One region of the Cupriavidus sp. FW306-1B-F12B genome, then DNA from elsewhere that is predicted to be linked to it. Evidence: predicted binding sites of a transcription regulator. Region 1 holds the regulator's gene; each other region holds the start of a gene.
What was found. Region 1 encodes LexA, which represses DNA repair genes until DNA is damaged. Its sites were predicted from a motif close to ACTGTATNNNNATACAGT; they were not measured.
Positions count from the first base shown of each region.

Region 2: the regulator LexA is predicted to act here: its motif matches at 6,276-6,293, upstream of AC3WLE_RS25630 (ATP-dependent helicase).
Region 3: the regulator LexA is predicted to act here: its motif matches at 4,613-4,630, upstream of AC3WLE_RS21865 (CppA family protein).

Region 1 is NZ_JBYSXC010000018.1:50,563-58,398, reverse strand. Features, by position in the region: gene AC3WLE_RS26015 (DUF2188 domain-containing protein) at 1-31, opposite strand, end outside; gene AC3WLE_RS26010 (DUF2188 domain-containing protein) at 481-744, opposite strand; gene AC3WLE_RS26005 (hypothetical protein) at 1,028-1,324, opposite strand; gene AC3WLE_RS26000 (hypothetical protein) at 1,938-2,285, shown strand; gene AC3WLE_RS25995 (hypothetical protein) at 2,325-2,495, opposite strand; gene lexA (transcriptional repressor LexA) at 2,606-3,259, opposite strand; gene AC3WLE_RS25985 (asparaginase) at 3,515-4,507, shown strand; gene rpsF (30S ribosomal protein S6) at 4,626-5,000, shown strand; gene priB (primosomal replication protein N) at 5,078-5,377, shown strand; gene rpsR (30S ribosomal protein S18) at 5,381-5,659, shown strand; gene rplI (50S ribosomal protein L9) at 5,692-6,144, shown strand; gene AC3WLE_RS25960 (replicative DNA helicase) at 6,305-7,696, shown strand.
Region 2 is NZ_JBYSXC010000017.1:161,164-168,999, forward strand. Features, by position in the region: gene AC3WLE_RS25605 ((2Fe-2S) ferredoxin domain-containing protein) at 1-219, shown strand, start outside; gene AC3WLE_RS25610 (alpha/beta hydrolase) at 368-1,009, shown strand; gene AC3WLE_RS25615 (D-alanyl-D-alanine carboxypeptidase family protein) at 1,072-2,271, shown strand; gene AC3WLE_RS25620 (YbeD family protein) at 2,333-2,638, shown strand; gene AC3WLE_RS25625 (class I SAM-dependent rRNA methyltransferase) at 2,843-4,039, shown strand; gene AC3WLE_RS25630 (ATP-dependent helicase) at 4,137-6,236, opposite strand; gene AC3WLE_RS25635 (TlpA disulfide reductase family protein) at 6,387-6,923, opposite strand; gene AC3WLE_RS25640 (SoxW family protein) at 7,035-7,541, opposite strand; gene AC3WLE_RS25645 (hypothetical protein) at 7,690-7,836, shown strand, end outside.
Region 3 is NZ_JBYSXC010000014.1:1,616-9,451, forward strand. Features, by position in the region: gene selB (selenocysteine-specific translation elongation factor) at 1-646, opposite strand, end outside; gene AC3WLE_RS21850 (Dyp-type peroxidase) at 1,166-2,164, shown strand; gene AC3WLE_RS21855 (FAD-dependent oxidoreductase) at 2,207-3,745, opposite strand; gene AC3WLE_RS21860 (DUF1345 domain-containing protein) at 3,905-4,555, shown strand; gene AC3WLE_RS21865 (CppA family protein) at 4,663-4,947, shown strand; gene AC3WLE_RS21870 (malate/lactate/ureidoglycolate dehydrogenase) at 5,061-6,164, shown strand; gene AC3WLE_RS21875 (2-hydroxy-3-oxopropionate reductase) at 6,240-7,148, shown strand; gene AC3WLE_RS21880 (DMT family transporter) at 7,176-7,836, shown strand, end outside.

The DNA.
Region 1 (7,836 bases):
CAGGTACAACATGGATGTTCTGGCCTGGCATGGCTGTCTCCTTGAAGTTGATGGAGCCAGTCTCCGCGCGACCCGCAGGCGCCGGTATCAGGCGCTGTCCGACAAGTGATAGCGGACGAGTCGCGGATTTCCTGCGGGGCACGCACGCCTGTCGCAGTCAGATAAGCTACAGCCCACGAGACCGCGACTTTGCCGGCTCATTGCAACGAGAGATTTCGCATGCACTTGGCGTAAATCACATGGTGGCTACGGCCGCTTCACCTTGACGATTTGGCGAGCACTACTGTCCAAGTGCCAGTGACTGATGGATCGCAGTGGGCCGTAGAAACCGATGATCCAAGTCGCGCACGTGCAATCTATCCGTCTCGTTCATTTGGCAATGGACCGCGATGCCGCTCTAATGATCCATGGCGCAGGGGGGCGAGACGAGATTGATTTCAGTGACTGCGAGACTCCGTTTCCGCGGGCAGGTCTTGCCACTCAGCTCAGCGTCGGTGCAAGCGGTAGCCGGCCGGCAACGGCACGCCTCCCGCATGCGGCGTCGCCAAAGCACTTTCGCCTGCGAATCAGTCCGTCACGGCCATGGATGATCAAATCGGCCTTCTCCTGCCGAGCCATTGCTGTACCTGCATCAATGGCCGCCTCCCGGGAGGGGAAGAATTGACGGTCGGTGGACCCATCCTCAATTTCAACTATCCATTGAAGACCTTCGACTCGTACGACATGTATGTTTCTTCCTGGCATGACCATCTCCTGAAGTCGCTGGATCCAGTTTCTGCATGCCACTCGCCCTCCGGTATCAGGCGCCGTCTGACAAGAGGAGCCCGCACTGAGGCGGGCTTCGAGTCACGCCCTGAGATTGGCGCCAGGGGGCGCCGAGCGTGAAAGCGGTTGGCCGTCAGGCATCCTGAGTCCGGTCGGATGAACGAGCAAGCCTGATCGGCCGCGCCCAACTACATCTTTGGCATGCTGCATATAGTGCCGCTACCGGCAGCCAGCTTCCCGGGGGTGTAGTTGCCTGGCTGCGCTATTGCCGTTCAGCCGGCTCAGCCCGATAGGCCGACCAGTAGTAGTGGCTGTGTCGGTTGTGGCGGGCCAGCTTCTTCTCGATGAAAAGTCGCACGGTGCCGAGGTGCCCGGCCTCGACCAGGACCGCATGATGGCTTGGCCCGTCGTGCGTGGCGCGAGGCAACGTCTGCAGGCCAGCGGCAATGTAGTGCCCCTGAACTCGACTGAGAATGCCGTTTGCGCCGGGAGCCGGGAACGGCTCGGCGGTTGCGGTCGGAAGATGGCAGCCTGCCGCGCGTTTTTTGCTGTTGCCCATGCTCAGCTCCGACCGGGGACGATGCGCACGCCGTCCCGAGAAACCTCGATCTGAGGCTGGTGGCCGTAAGCCCGCAACAGCCGGACATTTTCCCGGGCGGAACTCGGAATGTCTTTCTTGCGCACCAGGGCGCTGCTGGTGATGCGGAAGGTGCCGCAGCTTGGGCAACGGTAGAGGTAGCCATGAGATGGGGCGCGAGTGCGCTCGGCGGCAGTGCCGCAGATGGGGCAGTTTGCAGGTTCGGGCGACATGGCGGGGCATATATGAGTACTGTATGGATATACAGTATAGCTACTCGTAGGGTCGCTGCGAAAGCAACCAGAGGTAATTTCTGTCGGGTGGGGTATGCGACACAAATTAGCCGTGTGCCCGTGGGAATACTCGATATATAATCCCCGACCTAGAGCCGTATGCGGGCTTCCAGTATTCCCACGAACTACCCGGAACCCCGCGTCGTTATTAGCTTGGTGGCTAAGATTGAGATTCCTGTTGTCGTGGGTTCGAGTCCCATCAGCCACCCCAAAGCATTTCCCAGAACGGCGCCTCGCGAGGGCGCCGTTCTGCATTTCCCGGGGGTGGTATGTCTGTTCGAGCGGCAGCGGTTGGCGTAGCGATGGCAGCCATGGTGGCAGGGTGTGCCACCGGCACTTCTGAAAAGGACATTCGCGCGCGTGCGCCGATGCGCTTGTTCACGCCCGCCAAGATGGGTGAGGTTGCGAAATGCCTGCGCAACAATCTGGGCGATGACGCCGCGGTCGTCAACTATCCGGCGAAGAGCCAGACCGAGATCCGCATCGGCCAGACCACGTCTGGCGGTGAATACCAATACGCCTATCTGATTTCGCTGACGGCGAAGCAGGATGGTACGGCGCTGGAGCTGCGCAAGAGCGATACTTGGTTCCCGCAGCTGACGCCGACGGAGCTGGAAGCCGAAGCCAAGGCGTGTGCGCCGCGTAGCTGAGGGCGGCGCCCGCAGCTGCTCGGAGACAGTCGGCAGATTTCAGGCGGCCAGCTTTTCGGCGGTTTCGAGTTCAAGCATGCGGCAGATCGCCGCCATGCTGCCGACCATGGTGCGGCGCTGCGTACCCTGGTAGACGCGTACGCCCTTGCTCTGGCGGAACGGCACAGGCTTGACCGGGCGACGGGCGGCGACTTGGTGGATTTGCGGCATGGTGGCACCTCTTTTAGGCAAAGCGGGGTCAACACCCGGCAAGCCGGGCGGCGTCTGCAAAGCAATGGAAGCGGGTGGGCCCGCGCAGGCGGTTGGCCTGCGGTGCCCGGTTAGAAGCCGGAGGATCGGATCAGCCCGACGGCGATGCCTTCCAGCGAGAACTCCTCGCCAGGCTCCACGATGATGTTGGTGAAGTCCGGGTTTTCTGCGATCAGTTCGATATGGCCACCGCGACGCTGCAGGCGCTTGACGGTCACGTCATCACCCAGGCGCGCCACCACGATCTTGCCGTTGGCGGCTTCGCTGGCGCGGCGCACGGCCAGCAGGTCGCCGTCGAGGATGCCGGCATCGCGCATGCTCAGGCCGCGCACTCGCAGCAGGTAATCGGGGCGTTCGTCGAAGACCGAGGCGTCGACCTGGTACTGGCGGTCGATATGCTCGGCGGCGAGTATCGGGCTGCCGGCGGCAACGCGGCCCACCAGCGGCAGCGTCAGCTGCATCACGCCGGCCATCGGCAACGAAAACTGGTCGGGCATTTCCGAATCGCTGCGTGCCACCTTCAGGCGGATGCCGCGTGAAGCGCCCGGGGTCAGTTCGATCACGCCCTTGCGTGCCAGCGCCCTCAGGTGTTCTTCCGCGGCATTGGGCGAGGAGAAGCCAAACTCTGCGGCGATTTCGGCGCGCGTGGGCGGAAAGCCGGTGCGGCGGATCGTGTTGCGGATCAGATCGAAAATCTGCTGCTGCCGGGGTGTCAGGGTCGCCATGGGATCGCCGTTCCGTGCGGGGCCGCGGGGTTTCGGGTAAGAGGATCGGTCGATCCTTTATCCTGCATCCGTCTGGCCGGGCACTGTATGTTTAAACAGTATGCTGTGATTTTATACAGTATCGGCCTGAGCGCAAGCAGAATTTTTGGGGCGTGTCTCATGGACGGAATGCGGATCACCGGCGAGAGCCGCGGCGAGGCGGGGCGCGCCCGTTACAATCGGCATTCCTGCCTTTCCACTTTCTTTGCACGCTCCATGACCCAATTGCCTCGCATCGTCGTACTGGCCACCGGCGGCACCATTGCTGGCGCGGCCGGAAACTCTGCCAGCAGCGCACGCTACCAGGCGGCGACCGTGCCGGTGTCGTCGTTGCTGGCAGCGGTGCCCGCGCTGCAGTCGGCGGCTCGCATCGAGGCCGAGCAGGTGGCCCAGGTCGACAGCAAGGACATGACCTTCACGCTCTGGCAAACGCTGGCGGCGCGGGTTGAGCACTGGTCCGCGCAGCCCGACGTGGCTGGCATCGTGATCACCCACGGCACCGATACGCTGGAAGAAACTGCGATGGCGCTGCACCTGACGCAATCGTGTCCGGTGCCCGTGGTGATGACGGCGGCAATGCGGCCGTCGACGTCGCTGTCGGCCGATGGGCCGCTGAACCTGCTGGATGCGGTGCGCGTGGCCGCTCATCCCGATGCGCGCGGCAAGGGTGTGCTGGTGGTGCTGAACCAGCAGATCCACGCTGCGCGGGATGTGGCCAAGGCCCACACGTCGGCGGTGGACGCCTTTGTTTCGGCCTGCGGGCCGCTGGGTTTCGTGCAGGACGACTACGTGCGCTTCGCCCGCGCGCCACGCGTGGCCTGGGTGATCGGGCCGATGCCGGCGGCGTGGCCGATGGTGGAGATCGTGGCGAGCTACGCGCAGCCGGGCAGGGTGGCAGTGGATGCGCTGGTCCGCGCGGGTGTTGCCGGGCTGGTGGTGGCTGCCGCCGGCAATGGCTCGGTGCATGAGGTGCTGGCCGAGGCGCTGGCCGATGCCGCTGCCGCGGGCGTGGCCGTGGTGCGCAGTTCCCGCACCGGGGCCGGCCATGTGGCGATTCCGCCCCAGCTCAGCCCGACGGATGGAGCTTTTGTTTCCGCAACGGACCTCAATCCCTATAAGGCGCGCGTGCTGCTGGCCCTGGCGCTGGCAGCCGACTCAGGCCTGGCGCGGGATCCGGCAAGGCTGCAGGCCGTGTTTGCCAACGCCTGATTTGTCTGTGTAATCAGCGGCTTGCGCACTTGCCGCCATGCGGGCTATAATCTAAGGCTATTCAACCTTGCCACACCGGACTCGTGACGCCCGGGTGGCTAATCCAAAAGGAGCGTCAATGCGTCATTACGAAATCGTCTTCATCGTCCACCCGGACCAGAGCGAACAAGTGCCGGCCATGATCGAGCGCTACAAGCAGCTCGTGACCTCGCAGAACGGCAACGTTCACCGCGTGGAAGACTGGGGCCGTCGCCAGATGGCTTACATGATCCAGAAGCTGGCCAAGGCTCACTACGTTTGCCTGAACATCGAATGCGGCAAGGAAACGCTGGCTGAACTGGAACACGCGTTCAAGTTCAACGACGCCGTCCTGCGCCACCTGATCGTGCAGACCAAGAAGGCCGAGACTGCACCTTCGCCGATGATGAAGGAAGTGCAGCGCGAAGAAGCCCGCAAGGCCGCGCAAACGACCACCGAAGGCCAGGCCGCCTGAGTGCGGACTGCGGTGCGCGCCATGGCTGACAGCGTCGGCCACGGCAGCATGGATTGCAACCAGCAAGAGGTCCCGCGTTGAACCAGCTTCGGCTTGCCGCCACCCTGGCGGAACGCGATGCCCTGCGCTATACCCCGGCCGGGGTCCCCGTCGTGAACTGCATCCTGCAGTACAGCGGCGAGGCCGTCGAGGCGCAAACGCCGCGGCAGGTCGAGTTTGCAATCGCAGCGATGGGGGTCGGACAGGTTGGCCAGCGTCTGGAGCGGTTACCGCTCGGCACGCTGCTCGACTGCGAAGGATTCCTGGCCCGCAAGCACCGCAACAGCAAGGCTCTCGTCTTTCACATCACTGGATGTAAAGCATTCGAAAAGGATTGAATCATGGCATTCGTCAAACGTGACAACAAGAACAAGAAGCGCTTCCAGCAACAGAACCCGCTGTTCAAGCGCAAGCGCTTCTGCCGCTTCACCGTGGCTGGCGTGGAACAGATCGACTACAAGGATCTGGACACCCTGAAGGACTTCATCGGCGACAACGGCAAGATCACGCCGGCCCGCCTGACCGGTACCAAGGCTCACTATCAGCGTCAGCTGGATACGGCCATCAAGCGTGCGCGTTTCCTCGCGCTGATGCCGTACACCGACCTGCACAAGAACTGATCAGGCCCTAGGTCCGTTAAGGAGAGAATACGATGCAAATTATTCTGCTGGAAAAAGTCATCAACCTGGGCAACCTGGGTGACATCGTCAAGGTGAAGGACGGTTACGCCCGTAACTTCCTGATCCCGGGCAAGAAGGCCCGCCGTGCTACGCAAACCGCGATCGCCGAATTCGAAGTCAAGCGCGCCGAGCTGGAAAAGGCCGCTGCCGAGAAGCTGGCCGCCGCGCAAGCCGAAGGCGAGAAGCTGAACGGTCTGAGCGTCCAGATCAGCCAGAAGTCGGGTGTGGACGGCCGCCTGTTCGGTTCCGTGACCAACGCCGACATCGCTGAAGCCCTGGCTGGCCAAGGCTTCAAGCTGGAAAAGGCCCAGGTTCGCATGCCGAATGGTCCGCTGAAGATGGTGGGCGACCACCCGGTCAGCGTTGCGCTGCACACGGACGTCGTGGTCGACGTGACCGTGTCGGTCGTGGGTGAGAGCGTCTAAGGACGTGCCGCCTTGCCGGCGCGCTGCGCCGGCTGAAGCGCCGCAAGCAAAAAAGGCAGGAGCCCCGGCTCCTGCCTTTTTTTGTTGCCCGCTTGTCTTTGCCTGCCCGGTCGCCAAATGTCCGGCGAAGTGCGTCCTCCCGCCGTTATAATCCCTCCCCATGAACGCGCCTGTCGCCGACCCCCAACTCGAGAACCTCAAGGTCCCGCCGCATTCCATCGAAGCCGAGCAATCGGTGCTGGGTGGCCTGCTGCTGGACAACGCCGCCTGGGACCGCATTGCGGACTTCATTTCCGAGGCGGATTTCTACCGTTTTGACCACCGGATGATCTTTCAGAGCATCGCCCGGTTGATCTCGGCCACCAAGCCGGCCGACGTGATCACGGTCTATGAAATGCTGCAGGTCGCCGGCAAGGCCGAGGAGGTGGGCGGGCTGGCCTACCTGAATTCGCTGGCGCAGAACACGCCCAGCGCGGCCAATATCCGCCGCTACGCGGAGATCGTGCGCGAGCGCTCGGTGCTGCGCAAGCTGGTGACGGCGGCCGACGATATCGCCTCGGCCGCGTTCGCGCCCAAGGGCCGCGAGGTGCGCGAGCTGCTGGATGAGGCCGAATCCAAGGTCTTTGCGATTGCCGAAGAAGGCTCGCGCGGCCAGAAGGGCTTCCAGGAAATCCAGCCGCTGCTGACCCAGGTGGTCGAGCGCATCGACGAGCTGTACCACCGCGACTCCACCACCGACGTCACCGGCGTCCCGACCGGCTTCATCGACCTGGACAAGATGACCAGCGGCATGCAGCCGGGCGACCTGGTCATCGTTGCCGGCCGTCCGTCGATGGGCAAGACGGCGTTCTCGCTGAACATCGGCGAGCACGTGGCGGTGGAGCAGGGCTTGCCGGTGGCCGTGTTCTCGATGGAAATGGCGGGCACCCAGCTGGCCATGCGTATGCTTGGCTCGGTCGGCCGCCTCGACCAGCACCGGCTGCGTACCGGCCGCCTGCTGGATGAGGACTGGCCGCGGCTGACGCATGCGATCCAGCGCATGAACGACACGCAGTTGTTCATCGACGAGACGCCGGCACTGAACCCGATGGAACTCCGTGCCCGTTCGCGGCGCCTGGCGCGCCAGTGCGGGCAGCTTGGCCTGATCATCATCGATTACCTCCAGCTGATGTCAGGTTCGGGCGGCGGCGAGAACCGCGCCACGGAAATTTCCGAAATCTCCCGTTCGCTCAAGGGTCTGGCCAAGGAACTCAACTGTCCGGTGATTGCACTGTCGCAGCTGAACCGAAGCCTGGAACAGCGTCCCAACAAGCGTCCGGTGATGTCCGACCTGCGCGAATCCGGCGCTATCGAACAGGATGCCGACGTGATCCTGTTCATCTACCGCGACGAAGTTTATAACGCGGATTCCCAGGACAAGGGCACGGCCGAGATCATTATCGGCAAGCAGCGTAACGGCCCGATCGGCACGGTGCGCCTGACCTTCCTCGGCCAGTTCACGAAGTTTGACAACTTCAGCGGCGGCCCGGCTTTCTTCGACAACGACAACTGACGAAGTCAAGCCGGCCTGCAATAGTCTGTGCGGCGCCGTCTCGTTTGTGCCAAATTCGCGGGCAATATCCCCGTAACCCTGTAAAATATTGCGCTTTGATGACAGTCGCCCTCGCGGCTGTCATGCAACGCGTCCGCTCA
Region 2 (7,836 bases), on a different contig from region 1:
GCCAAGAAGCGTTGCAAGGAACTGGGCATCGCCGGCGGCGAAGGCCGGGTGCGCATCAACAAGGCAGGCTGCCTGAACCGTTGTGAACTCGGCCCGGTGCTGGTGGTCTACCCCGAGGCCATCTGGTACACCTTTGTCGACGAGCACGACATCGATGAAATCATCGACAGCCACCTGATGAAGGGCAAGCCTGTCGAACGGCTGATGGTGGACCGCTGAACCAACCGAAGCCGGCGCATGCCGGCTTGTTGCTTCCCTGTTTTGCCGCTTTGCTGTATTGCCCCGCCGCCCGCCAGCCGGACGGTTTTTTCATTTTTGCCCGGGCTTCCCGCCGGGCGCTGGCTTCACCGCCATCCTGACCGCCATCATGAACGCGCATACCCAGGTACTTTCCATCGCCGGTCCCGCCGGTGCGATCGATCTCTCGGTAGACCTGCCGCAAGGTGAGCCGCGCGGCCTGGCGCTGGTAGCGCATCCGCATCCGTTGTTCGGCGGCACCAAGGACAACAAGGTCGCGCAGACGCTGGCGCGCAGCTTCGTGCAACTGGGCTATGCCACGGTGCGCCCCAACTTCCGCGGCGTCGGCGGCAGCGCCGGCGAGCATGACAACGGCATCGCCGAGCAGGACGACCTGCTGGCCGTGGTGGCCTGGATGCGCCAGCAGAGCGCGTGGTCGGCACAGGCCGCAACGCTGCCGCTGGCCATGGGCGGGTTCTCGTTCGGCAGCTTCGTCACCACCCACGTGGCGCGCCGCCTGGCCGAGGCCGGCACGCCCGCGCAGCGCCTGGTGCTGGTGGGCACCGCCGCCAGCCGCTGGCAGGTGGCCGAGGTGCCGGCCGACACCATCGTGATCCATGGCGAACAGGACGACACCGTGCCGCTGGCCAGCGTGTTCGACTGGGCCCGCCCGCAGGAGCTGCCGGTGATCGTGATCCCCGGCGCCGACCATTTCTTTCACCGCAAGCTGCATCTGATCAAGCAGCTCGTCGTCAATGCGTGGGACCGGTGAGGCCGGCACGCCGCCACCCGGACCATCCCCGCGCCACCTTCTTATTGTCGGAAAACAGAAACATGCTGAATAGAGCCACGACACGCCTTTCGTCCGCTTTTGCTCCCGCTGCCATTGCCGCCGCCATCGTGCTGGCGGCCGCGCCTGCCGCCGTCCTGGCGCAGGGTGTGCCGATGCCGCAAGTCGCAGCCAAGTCGTGGATGCTGTATGACGTGACCAGCGGCCAGGCCCTGGCGTCGCAGAATGCCGACGCGCGCATCGAGCCGGCCTCGCTGACCAAGCTGATGACCGCCTACCTGGCGTTCGAGGCACTCAAGGAAAAGCGCCTGACGCTGGACCAGGCGGTGGTGCCGACCAGCGTGGTGCTCAAGGTCAAAAGCGACGAGTCGCGCATGTTCATCGAGCCCAACAAGCCGGTCACCGTGCAGGACCTGCTGCTGGGCCTGATCGTGCAGTCGGGCAACGACGCCGCGCTGGCGCTGGCCGAAGCCGTGGGTGGCTCGGAAGAGGGCTTCGTCGCGATGATGAACCGCGAGGCCCAGCGCATGGGCATGAAGAACACCCACTTCACCAACACCGACGGCATTCCCGACCCGAACCACTACACCACCGCGGTCGACCTGGCCACGCTGACCACGCGCCTGATCAAGGACTTCCCCGAGTACTACGCCATGTACTCGCAGAAGGAGTTCACCTATAACAAGATCAGGCAGCCCAACCGCAACCGCCTGCTGTACATCGACCCGACCGTGGACGGCGTCAAGACCGGCCACACCAAGTCTGCCGGCTACTGCCTGATCTCGTCGGCCAAGCGGCCGCTGGCCAACGTCCCGGACGGCTCGCGCCGCCTGATCTCGATCGTGATCGGCACCACCACCGAACAGGTGCGCACCCAGGAAAGCCTGAAGATCCTCAACTACGGCTTCCAGTTCTTCGACACGCTGCGCCTGTACGACAAGGGCCAGGTGCTGGCCACGCCGGACATCTACAAGGGCAAGAGCGGCACGGTCAAGATCGGCGTGCAGAACGAGACCTTCGTCACCGTGCCCAAGGGCACCGGCGGACGCCTCAAGCCGGTGCTGGAGCGCCAGGAACTGCTGATCGCGCCGATCTCGGCAGGCCAGCAGGTGGGCATGGTCAAGCTGATGGACGGCACCAACAAGGTGGCGGAGTTCCCGGTGGTGGCGCTGGAAGAAGTGCCCGAGGCCGGCTTCTTCGGCCGCCTGTGGGACACCATCCGCCTGTGGTTCAAGCGCAAGTGACCTGAATGCGCGTAAGCCGGCGCGCCATGCGGCGCGCCGGTTTCGTGCCGGAGAATCCGACATGACAACCGACAACCAAGGCAGCTACAAGCCGGGCGACATCCCGCCGGAGCAGTCGCTGATCGAATACCCCAGCCACTTTCCCATCAAGGTGATGGGTGCGATGCAGGACGGCTTTGCCGAGGCCATCGTCACGCTGGTGCAGGAGTTCGATCCCGACTTCCACGCCGGCAAGATGGAAATGCGTCCCTCCAGCGGTGGCAACTACCTGGGCCTGACCGTGACGGTGTGGGTCACCAGCCGCGAGCAGCTCGATGATTTGTATCGGGCGCTGACTTCGCATCCGATGGTGAAGGTCGTCCTCTAAGGCGGCTTTCCCGCATTGTTTTCTCCCCTCTCCCGCGCGCGGGAGAGGGGCCGGGGGTGAGGGCAGGCGCTGGCATACCGACACGCGCCACTACGTTGACGCTCCCGCCCTCTCCCCCAACCCCTCTCCCGCCGTGCGGGAGAGGGGAGCCCGACCGCTGCGTGGGAAGTGTTTCCGCAGCGGCATGCATTCTCCCTGATCGACATGAACACCATCACCCTGAAACCCGGCAAGGAAAAATCCCTGCTGCGCCGCCACCCGTGGATCTACGCCACCGGCATTGCCACGACCGAAGGGCGCTGCGAGCCGGGCGCGACCGTGATCGTGCGCGCCGCCGACGGCCGCTTCCTGGCCAAGGCCGCCTACAGCCCCGAGTCACAGATCCGCGCGCGCGCGTGGACCTTCGATGAAAACGAGCCGGTCGACCACGCCCTGTTCAAGCGCCGCGTGGCCGCGGCCATTGCCTACCGGCGCCAATGGGTGAAGGACAGCGACGCAGTGCGGCTGATCTTCGGCGAATCCGACCGGCTGCCCGGCCTGATCGTCGATTACTACGGCAACGGTGATAAGGGCCAGCTGGTGTGCCAGTTCAATTCGGCCGGGGTGGAACACTGGAAGACCGCGATCGTGCAGGCACTGGTCAAGGAAACCGGCTGCCCCAACGTCTATGAGCGTTCCGACGCCGCCGTGCGCCAGCGCGAAGGCCTGGAGCTGGTGACGGGCGTGCTGGCCGGCGCCGAGCCGGATCCGGCGCTGTCGGTCACAGAACACGGCGTGCGCTACTACGTCGACGTGCGCAATGGCCACAAGACCGGCTTCTATGTCGACCAGCGCGACAACCGCAAGCTGGTGGGCGACCTGGCCGCCGGGCGCGAGGTGCTGAACTGCTTCTGCTATACCGGCGGCTTCTCGCTGGCCGCGCTGCGCGGCGGCGCGAAAGCGGTGACGTCGATCGATTCGTCGGGCGAGGCGCTAAAGATCGCGGCGGGCAACGTGACGCTGAACGGCTTCGACCCGGAGCGCGCGGCGTGGCTAGACGCCGACGTGTTCAAGACGCTGCGCGAATTCCGCGCCGAAGGGCGTCAGTTCGACCTGATCGTGCTGGACCCGCCCAAGTTCGCGCCGTCGGCGCAGCATATCGACCGTGCCGCGCGTGCGTACAAGGAGATCAACCTGGTCGGCACGCAGCTGCTGCGGCCGGGTGGTCTGCTGTTCACGTATTCGTGCTCGGGCGCGATCAGCATGGAACTCTTCCAGAAGATCGTGGCAGGCGCGGTGACCGATGCGCGGGCGGATGCGCGCATCCTGCGCAGGCTGTCGGCTGGCACCGATCACCCGATGCTGGCAGCCTTCCCGGAAGGGGAGTATCTGAAGGGGTTGTTGTTGGAGCGGGTGGGGTAAGGCCGGATCAACGAGCGGCTGTGGCGTTGGCCGGCCGCTTGTTTTCTCCCCTCTCCCGCGCGCGGGAGAGGGGAGCACGGCGAGAGAAATCTGACCCTCACCGCCACATATTCCGCATCCGGCTGGCCAGGTCCACCGGCGCCAACGCCGGTTTCACTGACCCTTCGCCAGGCATCGGCGGCGGCGGCCATGACCGGCTGTGGAAATTCGGCATCACGCGATTCGGGATGAATCGCGTACGCGACGCATACACATGCCGGTCGCCAAATCCCACCTGCTGGTGCACGTAGAACCGCTGCGGCACGATGACGTCCAGATGGTCCTTGGCCCGCGTCATCGCCACATACAGCAGGCGCCGCTCTTCCTCGATCTCCTCGGTCGTGCCCGTCGCCAGATCGCTCGGCATGCACCCGTCCACGGCGTTCAACACATACACTGCCTTCCACTCCTGCCCCTTGGCCGAATGGATGGTCGACAGGATCAGGTAGTCCTCGTCGCGCGAGGGCACGCCGGATTCATCGCTGGAGGCGCTGGGCGGGTCCAGCGTCAGCTCGGTCAGGAAGCGCTCGCGCGCGCCGTAGGTGGCGGCGATGCGCTCCAGTTGCTGCAGGTCGGCCTGGCGCGCGGCGGCGTCGTCGTGCAGGCGCTCCAGGTGCGGCGCGTACCAGGCCAGCACCTGCTCGAATTCCGACGGCCACGGCGAGGTGGGCGCCATCAGCGCGCGCGCCAGTGCCAGCAGGTCGGCCCAGGCGGGTGCGGCGGCCGGCGGCGGCTCGAATTCCTCCAGCGAGAACAAGGGCTCGGTGGCCAGCGCCATCGCATCGAGCACGCGCGCCGCGGTCTTGGGGCCGATGCCGGGCAGCAGCTGCAGCGTGCGGAAGCCCGCCATGCGGTCGCGCGGGTTTTCCAGCCAGCGCACCACCGCCAGCACGTCCTTGACGTGGGTCGATTCCAGGAATTTCAGCCCGCCGAACTTCACGAACGGGATATTGCGCCGGGCCAGCTCGATCTCTACCTGCGCGCTGTGGTCGGCGGCGCGGAACAGCACCGCCTGTGCCATCAGCGTCAGGCCCGCCTCGCGCCGTGCCAGCACCTGCTCGACCACGTAGCGGGCCTGGTCGGCCTCATCGTTGACCACGATCACGCCGGGCTTTTCGGCCGAGGCGCGCTCGGACCACAGGTCCTTGGTATAGCGCTCGGCCGCCAGCCCGATCACGGCGTTGGCGGCCTGCAGGATCGGCTGCGTCGAGCGGTAGTTCTGCGACAGCGTGACCTGCTGCGCGGCCGGCGTGAACCGAGCCGGGAAGTCCAGGATATTGCGCACGGTGGCGCCGCGGAAAGCGTAGATCGACTGCGCGTCGTCGCCCACCACAGTCAGGCCGCGGCCGTCCGGCCGCATGGCCAGCAGGATCGACGCCTGCAGCGCATTGGTGTCCTGGTATTCGTCGACCAGCACGTGGTCGAAGCGCGCGCCCATGTCCTGCGCGATGGTGGGCTCGGCCATGGCCTGCGCCCAGTACAGCAGCAGGTCGTCATAGTCCAGCACATGCTGCTTCTGCTTGGCCTCGACATAGCCGGCGAACAGGGTGCGCAGCGCATCGGCCCACATCGCGTAGCGCGGGAACTGCTGCTTGAGCACGTCTTCCAGCGGCGCCTGGGTATTGACCACGCGCGAGTAGATCGCCAGGCAGGTTTCCTTCTTCGGGAAGCGGCTGGCGGTCTCGGACAGGCCCAGGTCGTGGCGCACCACGTGCATCAGGTCGGCGGCATCGCCGCGGTCGCTGATGGTGAAGGCAGGCGACAGGCCCAGGGTCTCGGCGTATTCGCGCAGCAGGCGCGCGCCGATGGCGTGGAAGGTGCCGGACCACTGCAGCGCCGCGCGCCCCGCGCCGGTCTGGGTGCCGAGTGCCTGGTCGACGATGCGCTCGACGCGCCGTCCCATCTCGGCCGCGGCGCGGCGCGAGAACGTCAGCAGCAGGATGCGGCGCGGATCGGCGCCGGCCAGCACCAGGTGCGCGACCCGGTGCGCCAGCGTATTGGTCTTGCCCGAGCCGGCGCCGGCGATGATCAGCAGCGGCGCGTCGCTGCCGTGTTCCACCGCGGCGCGCTGCTCCGGGTTGAGCCGGGACAGGTAGGCGGGGACGTCATCGGCTTCAGGGGCCGCGAGGTCGGTGGCGGGGGCTAGGTCCAAAGTCACAGGCGGGGCTCGGGGATGGCTCAGAAAAGGCTGGCGCCAACTGTATATCCATACAGGGATGTCGCGCAACCTGCTGCCCTGGCGATCATGCGTAAAAACAAAAAAAGGTGCTCGATGAGCACCTTTTTGCTGCGGTTGCCGCCGGGAACGTTACGCGGACTTTGCCAGCGCGCCATCCAGCAGCTTGTGCAGCGCATCCCACTCGGGCTCGCCCACATAGCGCTTCAGGATGCGGCCGTCCTTGTCGACCACGAAGGTGGTCGGCGTCAGCTGCACATTGCCGAAGGCCTTGGCCGCGCTGCCGTCGGAATCCATCGCCACCTTGAACGGCAGGCCGCGCGTCTTGGTGTAGTTCATCACATACATGGGCGGGTCGTAGTTCATCGCCACGGCGACGAATTCCAGCCCCTTGCCCTTGAACTGCTCATAGGTGCGGACCATGTCCGGCATTTCCTTGACGCAGGTGGCGCAGCTGGTGGCCCAGAAATTGATCATGTAGACCTTGCCCTTGAGGTCGGCGGTGCTGACCTTCTCGCCCGACAGCAGCGTGAAGGTGGCCGCCGGGGCCGTATTGGCCGGCGACAGCGCGCGGTAGCCGAACCAGCCCAGCAGCGCGAGCACGACCACGGCCACGACGATGGGCCAGGGCTTGCGGGAGGTTTTGGTGGCAGGGGCAGCAGTGGTCATGGAATCCGGGTCAGGCAGGTTCGGTCAGCAATGGGACATTCTAATGCCGCGGGCGTTCGCGCGCTGCGCGGGGCCGGGCTGCGGCAATCTGCCGCAAGCGCCCCAACCGGTTCAGCGCCGGGTGGCGATGGCGGCGCGTGCCTGGTCCAGCGCCTGTTCCAGGTAGGCGCCGTAGAAATCCGGCTGCATGCCGCGCAGCGGGCCGGCGGCGGCGCGGCCCTGGCGGTCCAGGAACAGCACCGTGGGCGCCACCCGCACCTGGTGCGCGCGGGCCCACGCGCGCGCGGTGGTCAGGCTGCCGTCGGCATCGCGCAGCGGGGTGTCGGCGGTCATGTCGAGCTCGCGCACGGCAATTTCGCCGGCGGCGGCCTGCGGGCCCAGGTAGTTGCGGCGCACCGCATCGCAATAGCTGCAGCCCGGCATCGACACCAGCACCACCAGCGGCTCGCCGCGGCGCGCGGCCTCGGTGCCGTGGGCGCCCAGGTCGGTGGCCGGCGGCAGGTGGGCGGGGCTGGCGGCGGCGGGCATGCCGGTCGCGGCTGCCAGCAACGCGCTCGCGGCCACCCAGCGCAAGCTGGTGATGGCAAAGGCGTGGCGGGCGATGCGGGCGGCAGGCATGGCGGAAACCGGGGGCAGTGGGGCAGTGGGAGCGGCGCGGCAAGCACTGGCGCGCCGCTTTCGGGATAATACCGGTTTCCGCCCGCAGGCGATGGCGCCCGCCAGCGCCGCCCGCAGCCTGTGCGCGCCGTCCCCCCATGGATTCCCGATGCGTCTTGTGCCGCCCCCGCCGAGCTTTCCTGCCGCTGTCCGCCGGCCGCTGCTGTGCTGTGCCGCTGTGCTGGCATTTGCCCTGTGCGCCTGTTCTCCGCGCTATGACTGGCGCACCATCCAGTCCGGCGAGGGCGCCTATGCC
Region 3 (7,836 bases), on a different contig from region 1:
TCGGCGCGAGCAACACCCTGTCGCCGACATGGATGCGCCCGGACACCACGGTTCCCGTCACGATCGTCCCCTGCCCGGCAAGCGTGAAGACCCGGTCAACCGCAAGGCGGAACAGCCCGTCGTCGCGCTTCGTTCGCGACGCGGCCGCCGCCGCATGCAGGTGCCGCTTCAACGCGTTCACACCCGGATCGTCGGCGCGCATTGCACAGGTTTCAAAAACCGGTGCGTCTTCCAGCATGCTGCCGCGCCGGAAAGACGCGATCTCCTCACGCACCTGCCGCAGCCGCGCGTCATTCACGCGATCGACCTTGGTCAGCGCAATCGCGCCGCGCCGGATGCCGAGCAGCTGCACAATCGCCAGGTGCTCGCGCGTTTGCGGCATCACGCCGTCATCGGCGGCGACCACCAGCAGCGCGAAGTCGATGCCGCTCGCGCCCGCGGCCATGGTGTGAATCAGCTTTTGGTGGCCCGGGACATCGACCAGGCCGAGCACGTCGCCGTTCTCGAGCGGCACGTACGCATAGCCAAGCTCGATCGAGAAACCGCGCGCCTTCCTTTCCTTCAGGCGGTCGGTATTCATGCCCGACAGCGCCCTGACCAGGCTGGTCTTGCCGTGATCGATATGTCCTGCCGTGCCGACGATCATGGCCGCGTCAGATAGCCCGCCAGCCTGACGTGACGGAGACCATCAGGGACTGTCGTCGGGGTTTCCTCGTCGTGATCATGCATGGTCTCCCCTATCCTTGTTTGAATGGCCGATGAGGCTTGCTGATGCGTGCATCCATGCCGCTGTGCTTAGTGTTCCTGCATCGTTGGAGACAAGATAATTGCCTGGCCACCTAAGGTAAATTCAGCGATTCTTTGCGTGCCTATAAGCGATGCCTTAAGTGGCAGCTAGATGGACAGATTGACCCGAGAGACCTGGCTCAACATGGACATTTTGTCCATCGCGCAGGCCCTGCAGCGCTTGCGGCGCGCCGGACCGCCTGACTTTCCAAGGATGCCGCCACGGGCACAGGCCTTGCTCCAGCTGGCTGGATTGGCAACCGCAACTGACACTTCCTGGCCAGGAGAAAATGAAAGGTCAGAGGCACCACTCAATTCGTGTAGGCTTATGCGTTGAATTCTCTTCCGTCAGCCCGCAAACCGATTCGGTATAACCAACATGAAGAGCCCGATGCCTACAAAGGTTCCCGAACCACAGGCCGTTTCCGGCACGGTCACCCGCAGCGCCATATTCATCGTTGCGACACTCACCGACGGTGACGACCACGCCGACACCGTCCGCGCGTGGTGTGCCGACGTTGCCGCCGTCGTGCGCGCGGTTGGCCATCGTTTGCCGTCGGGCAACCTGTCCTGTGTCTGCGGCTTCGGCGCCGACGCCTGGGACAGGCTGTTCGGCAAGCCCCGTCCCGCGGCACTGCACCCGTTCCGGGAGTTCGGCACCGGCGATCGCGTCGCCATCGCCACGCCGGGCGACCTTCTGTTGCACATCCGCGCCGAATCGATGGACCTCTGCTTCGAGCTTGCCACGCAACTGCTCGGCAAGCTTGGCAATGCAATCCAGGTTGTCGACGAGGTGCACGGCTTTCGCAACTTCGACATGCGGGCGTTGATCGGCTTTGTCGATGGCACGGAGAATCCGGCCGGACGCGAGGCGGTCGATTTCACGGTGATCGGCGACGAGGATGCCGAGTTTGCCGGTGGCAGCTACGTCATCGTGCAGAAGTATCTGCACGACATGGCCGGGTGGAATGCCCTTCCCGTGGAAACGCAGGAACTGATCATCGGGCGCAAGAAGCTGTCCGACATCGAACTGGACGAAGAGGTCAAGCCATCGTCATCGCACAGTTCACTGACCACGCTGGTCGAGAACGGGCAGGAGGTGAAGATCCTGCGTGACAACATGCCGTTCGGCCGCCCGGGCGCGGGCGAGTTCGGCACCTACTTCATCGGCTACGCCCGTTCGCCCGCGCCGATCGAGAAGATGCTCGAGAACATGTTCGTCGGATTGCCGCCCGGCAATTACGACCGGCTGCTCGATTTCAGCAAGGCAGTCACCGGTAGCCTGTTCTTTGTCCCGTCGGCCGACCTGCTTGAAGGACTTGCGGACCGCGAAGCCCCTGCTGCCCGATCGCTCAAAGGGAGCCGCCAATTTGAATAACCTGCACCGCGCTCGCAGGCGCGCGCGGCCACGGTCAGTCGATCACGCCCCGGTTCCTGTCGCCTGCTGCTCGATCGCGACCTCCGCCCGAAGACTCGCCAGATCGCGCCCGACCGTGGCAACCGCAAGCCGCTTGTCCTTGTTCCAATAGGTCACCGTGCAGTCATGCGCGGCGGGATCGCCGTCGACATCGAAACGATCCCATTGCTCCGCATGGCCCACGTAGTTGATGGCCACATCATAGTGCTGGGTCCAGAAGAAAGGCACTGCCGCAAAGCGTTGCCGCTGTCCCAGGATATTTCGCGCTGCCACCACGCCCTGGCGCTCGGCGACCACCCAGTGTTCGACGCGGATACGCTGGCCCGTTCCCGGGTCGGGCCAGCGCGCAATATCGCCCGCGGCATAGATGCCAGGTTCGCTGGTCTGGAGAAATTCATCGACCGCCACGCCCTTGTCCAGCGCGAGGCCGGCGTCCTGCGCCAAGCCCACGTCGGGGCGAACGCCGATCCCGGTCACGACCAGGTCGGCGGCCAGCTCCGCGCCGGTCGACAATCTCACCCGATCCGGTTGAATCTCTGCCACCGTGGCCCCGAGATGGAACGTTACCCCGTGCGATTCATGAAGCGCCTTGATCATGTCGCCGAGCGTCGCGCCCAGGACCCGCTCCATCGGATGCGCTTCGGGCGCGACAACATGCACTTCCAGTCCTCGCGTTCGCAGCGCCGCCGCGACTTCCATCCCGATAAAGCTTGCGCCCACCACGACGCATCGGCGTGCCATGCCGAGACGCGCGATCAAGGCGTCGCAGTCGGCCAGCGTACGGAGCACGCTCACGTGCGGCAAGGTTGCGCCAGGAACGTCGAGCCGTATCGGCACGGCACCGACGGCAAGCAGAAGCGCGCCGTAGCTCACGTTGCTGCCATCCGAGAGCGTGACGGATTTTTGCGCGGGGCTGAGCTTGACGACACGGTTGTTAGAGCGCACGTCGATGTCGTGATCCGCGTAGAACGTCGGTGGCCGCATTGGCAGCCAGTCCGCGTTTGCTGTCCCGGCGAGGTAGTCTTTCGACAGATTCGGCCGATCGTACGGCAATGAGCGATCGGCGCTCAGCAGCGTGACTGGGCCGCTATAGCCTTCGCGCCGCAGGGTTTCGACCGCGGCAGTCCCGGCGGCGGCGCCGCCGATGATCACCACGGATTCAGGGAGTCGGGCCGAGGCAAGCCTCGGTGGCCGCATCGCCGGCAGCGCTTCGCGGACGAAGGCCTTCCCGTCTTGCTGTTCCACGCGCCAGCATTTCAGATCGTCCTGGGCGGGCGGCCCGAGGACCTCGCCGGTGCGAAGACTGAAGCAGGCGTGATGCCACGGACATCGGATCGTGTCGCCGACCAGCAGGCCGTCCGCCAGTGGCGCGCCATAGTGGGTACAGGTCGCACCGATGGCAAACAGTTCATCAGCCCAACGCACAAGCAAGACCGGCTTGCCGCCAACCTGGCCTGTCACCATGCCGCCGTCAGCAATGTCAGCCAGCGGCACGCCCTGGGCGAGATCGGGCTTATCCGTGGAGGAAGAGCTTTTGGTCATGGCGTCTCTCCTTGCCGGTCATGGCACAGGGCCATTATCGACCTCGATGCCGCCAAATGAAAGGCGCATGCAGCGTTACAAACTGCGCGACGGCACGGATATTATTCACGGAAGACCAGCCTCCTTTCCTGACGAAGGGTCATCCGGATGAATACCCCCATGAACAGACCCGCCCGCTTCGCTATCGGCAAGCGCATTGCACCCGCACGCTTTCTGCTGTGCGGCGCCATATTGATCGTTGCGACCGTTGCCGCGGGTGCGCTCGGCGCGGAGCCACGCATCGCCCTGCTGATCGGTTTCGATCTCGCGGCCCTTGTCTTCCTTGGCGCCGCGCTGCCACTGTTGCGCGCCGATCCTGCTGCCATGCGGCGCACGGCGGAACACAACGATGCCAACCGCACAGCGCTGCTCACGATCACGGTGCTGCTCTCGATGGTGATCCTGGTCGCAATCGGTACGCTGATCGCGCGCCCCGAGACACCGCACTGGGCCGACATCGCGCTGATCGTCGCCACGCTCATCCTGTCCTGGCTTTTTGCCAACACCGTTTTCACGCTGCACTATGCACATCTCTACTATCTCCAGACCGCTACCGGCGACCAGGGCGGGCTGCAGGTGCCAGGCGTGCAGCACCCCAGCTATTGGGACTTCCTCTATTTCAGCTTCACGCTGGGCATGACTTTCCAGACTTCTGACGTGACCATCGCCGGCGCCCACATGCGCAGGGTGGTCCTGGGCCACTGCGTGGCCGCGTTCCTTTTCAACATGGGGATTCTGGCGTTCACTGTGAATGCCCTGGGTGGCTTGTAGTCGACTTGGCCGTGCGCCCGAAGTGTTCCTGGACAAACTCCTTGCGTCCCGCTGGATACTGTATATATTTACAGTACCTGTATGGATGAACAGTAGGAGTCCCGTCCATGGAACACCTGATCCGTGTGCAAAACGACTATGACCGCCAGGTGCTGGCCTGGCTGCGCGGGCGCATCGGCGATGCCGCGCTGCAGACCGCGGCGCTGCGCCTGGGCGGCCAGCGCAAGCCTTACCTGTCAACGATCTGCCGCAGCCTGGGCATCCGCCCGCCCAGCCGCCGCCAGTTCGCGGCCGAGGCGGCGCGCATGCACCGCGCAGTAGGCGATACCTACCTGGCCCGTATCCGCGAAATCCTTGGCCAGTCACCTGCCGAAGCTGTGCTGCGCCAGTAAGCAGTAGCCGATCACCGGCCATGCCGGCGCCACCGGGCTCGCGCCGGCCGTATCATGAAGCCCCGTTGCCGTCACACGGCACGGGGCTTTTTTCATCCCTAGCCAAGGCCGATATGAGCGAACACCGCATCCCTACCGCCGCCCTGCACCAGTGGGTGGCCGATCTCTGGCTTGCCGCGGGCAGCAGCACGCAAGAGGCGAGCCTGACGGCCGACCACCTGGTCGGCGCCAACCTGAGCGGGCATGACTCGCACGGCGTCGGCATGATCCCGCGCTATGTGCTGGCCTGGCAGGCCGACGAGCTGCAGCTGAACCAGCAGGCCAGGGTGCTGCACGATGCCGGCAGCATGCTGAGCCTGGACGGCAACCGCGGCATGGGCCAGGCGGTGACGGCGCAGGCCATGGCAATGGCCATCGGCCGCGCGCGCGAGCATGGCGTCTGCGTGATGGGCCTGCGGCAGTCGCACCACCTGGGCCGCGTGGGCCACTGGGCCGAGCAGGCCACCGCTGCCGGCATGATCTCGATCCACTTCGTCAACGTGCTGTCCAAGCCCATCGTGGCGCCGCACGGCGGCTACGATGCGCGCTACGGCACCAACCCGTTCACCATCGGCGTGCCGGTGGCGGGCGAGCCGCCGCTGGTGCTGGACTTCGCCACCAGCGCGATCGCGCTGGGCAAGGTGCGCGTGGCCCACAACAAGGGCGTGCCGGTGGCGCCCGGCTGCCTGCTGGACGCGCATGGCGAGCCCAGCGCCGACCCTGCCGTGATGTACCCCGCCGACGGCGCGCCGCCAGGCGCGCTGCGGCCTTTTGGCGAACACAAGGGCCATGTGCTGGCCGTGATGTGCGAGCTGCTGGGCGCCGCGGTCACCGGCGGCCACACCATCCGCCCCGAAACGCTGCGGCATCAGCATGCGGTCTGGAACAACATGCTGGCGATCGTGTTCGATCCCGCACGCCTGGGCACCAGCACGTCATTCGGGCATGAAGTGGCGGCGTTCGCCGACTGGATGAAGGCGTCGCGGCTGCAGCCGGGGCAGGATGGCATCCGCCTGCCGGGCGAGCCCGAACGGGCCTGGCGCGCCGCCCGCGCCGCCCATGTCCCGGTTGACGCCGGTACGCTGGCGCAGCTGGACGATGCCGCCGCGCGGGTGGCGGCCGCGCGCGCCGGCGCGCAGCCTGCGCCGGGGCCGCTGTCTGCGCTGGCGTGCGACTGACTATCATCAGAGATGAACCCGGCGTCGTGCGCGACGCACGGCCGGCCTCGCGCCTGACCACTACCGGACACTGACATGAGCAAGATCGGCTTTATCGGACTTGGCGTGATGGGCAAGCCCATGGTGCAGCACCTTGTCGACGGCGGGCATACCGTGTTCGCCCATACGCGCAGCGGCGTGCCGCAAGACCTGCAGGACGCTGGCGTGAATGCCTGCGCCAGCGCCGAGGAGGTGGCGAAGCAGTCGGAAACCATCATCCTGATGCTGCCTGACACGCCCGACGTGGAGCGGGTGCTGTTTGGCGAGAAGGGGGTCGCTGACGGCCTTGCCGACACGGCAGGCGGCGTTACCGTGATCGACATGAGCTCGATCTCGCCGATCGCCACGCGCGAGTTCGCGCGCTGCATCGAAGCGCTCGGCGCCGACTATATCGATGCGCCGGTCTCCGGCGGCGAGGTCGGGGCCAAGGCGGGCACGCTGTCGATCATGGCCGGCGGCAAGCAGGAAGTATTCGACCGCGTGCTGCCGATCCTGCAGCTGATGGGCAAGAACATCACGCGCGTGGGCGAGGCCGGCGACGGCCAGGTGGCCAAGGTGGCCAACCAGGTGATCGTGGCGCTGACCATCGAGGCGGTCAGCGAAGCGCTGGTGCTGGCCGCCCGCGCCGGCGCCGATCCCGCGCGCGTGCGCGAGGCGCTGATGGGCGGCTTTGCCAGCTCGCGCATCCTGGAAGTGCATGGCGAACGCATGATCAAGCGCACCTTCGACCCGGGCTTCCGCATCGCGCTGCACCAGAAGGACCTGGAACTGGCGCTGTCCACCGCGCGCCAGCTCGGCGTGGGCCTGCCCAACACGGCGTCGTGCCAGCAGCTGTTCAATGTCTGCAGCGGGCTGGGCGGCGCGGGCTGGGATCATTCCGGACTGGTCAGGGCGATCGAGCACCTGTCCTCGTTCGCCATCGGTGACGAACCGCCCGCAGCCTGAACCACGCAGCCGCCGCCGCCCCGCCGCATGCCGCGCGCGAACACCGTGGTGCTGACCGCGCTGGCGATGCTCGCCTTTGCCGGCAATTCACTGCTGTGCCGGCTCGCGCTGAAAGGCACCACCATCGACGCGGCCAGCTTTACGCTGGCCCGCGTCGCCGCGGCGGCGCTGGTGCTGTGGGTCATCGTCGTGGCGCGGCACCAGTTGGTGCGCACGGTCGTGGCGCAGCGGCTGCCGCAGGTGGAAGGCAACTGGATCTCCGCGCTTGCGCTGTTCTGCTATGCCGCGGCCTTTTCCTTTGCCTATGTGCGCCTCACCGCGGGGACCGGCGCGCTGCTGCTGTTCGCGGCGGTGCAGGCCACCATGACCGGCTATGGCCTCTATGCCGGCGAGCCCATGCGCTTGCAGCAATGGATTGGCCTGGCCCTGGCGCTGGCCGGGCTGGTGTGGCTGTTGCTGCCGGGGCTGGCCACGCCGCCGCTGCTGTCCTCGCTGCTGATGATCGCGGCCGGCATCGCGTGGGGCGTTTATTCGCTGCGCGGCAGGCGCGCCGCGGATCCCGCTTCCACCACCGCGGGCAATTTCCTGCGCGCGGTGCCGATGGCGCTGGCACTGGGTGCGGTGATGCAGGCGCAGCGTTCACTGGACGGCGCTGGGCTGGCCTATGCGCTGTTGTCCGGCGCCATCA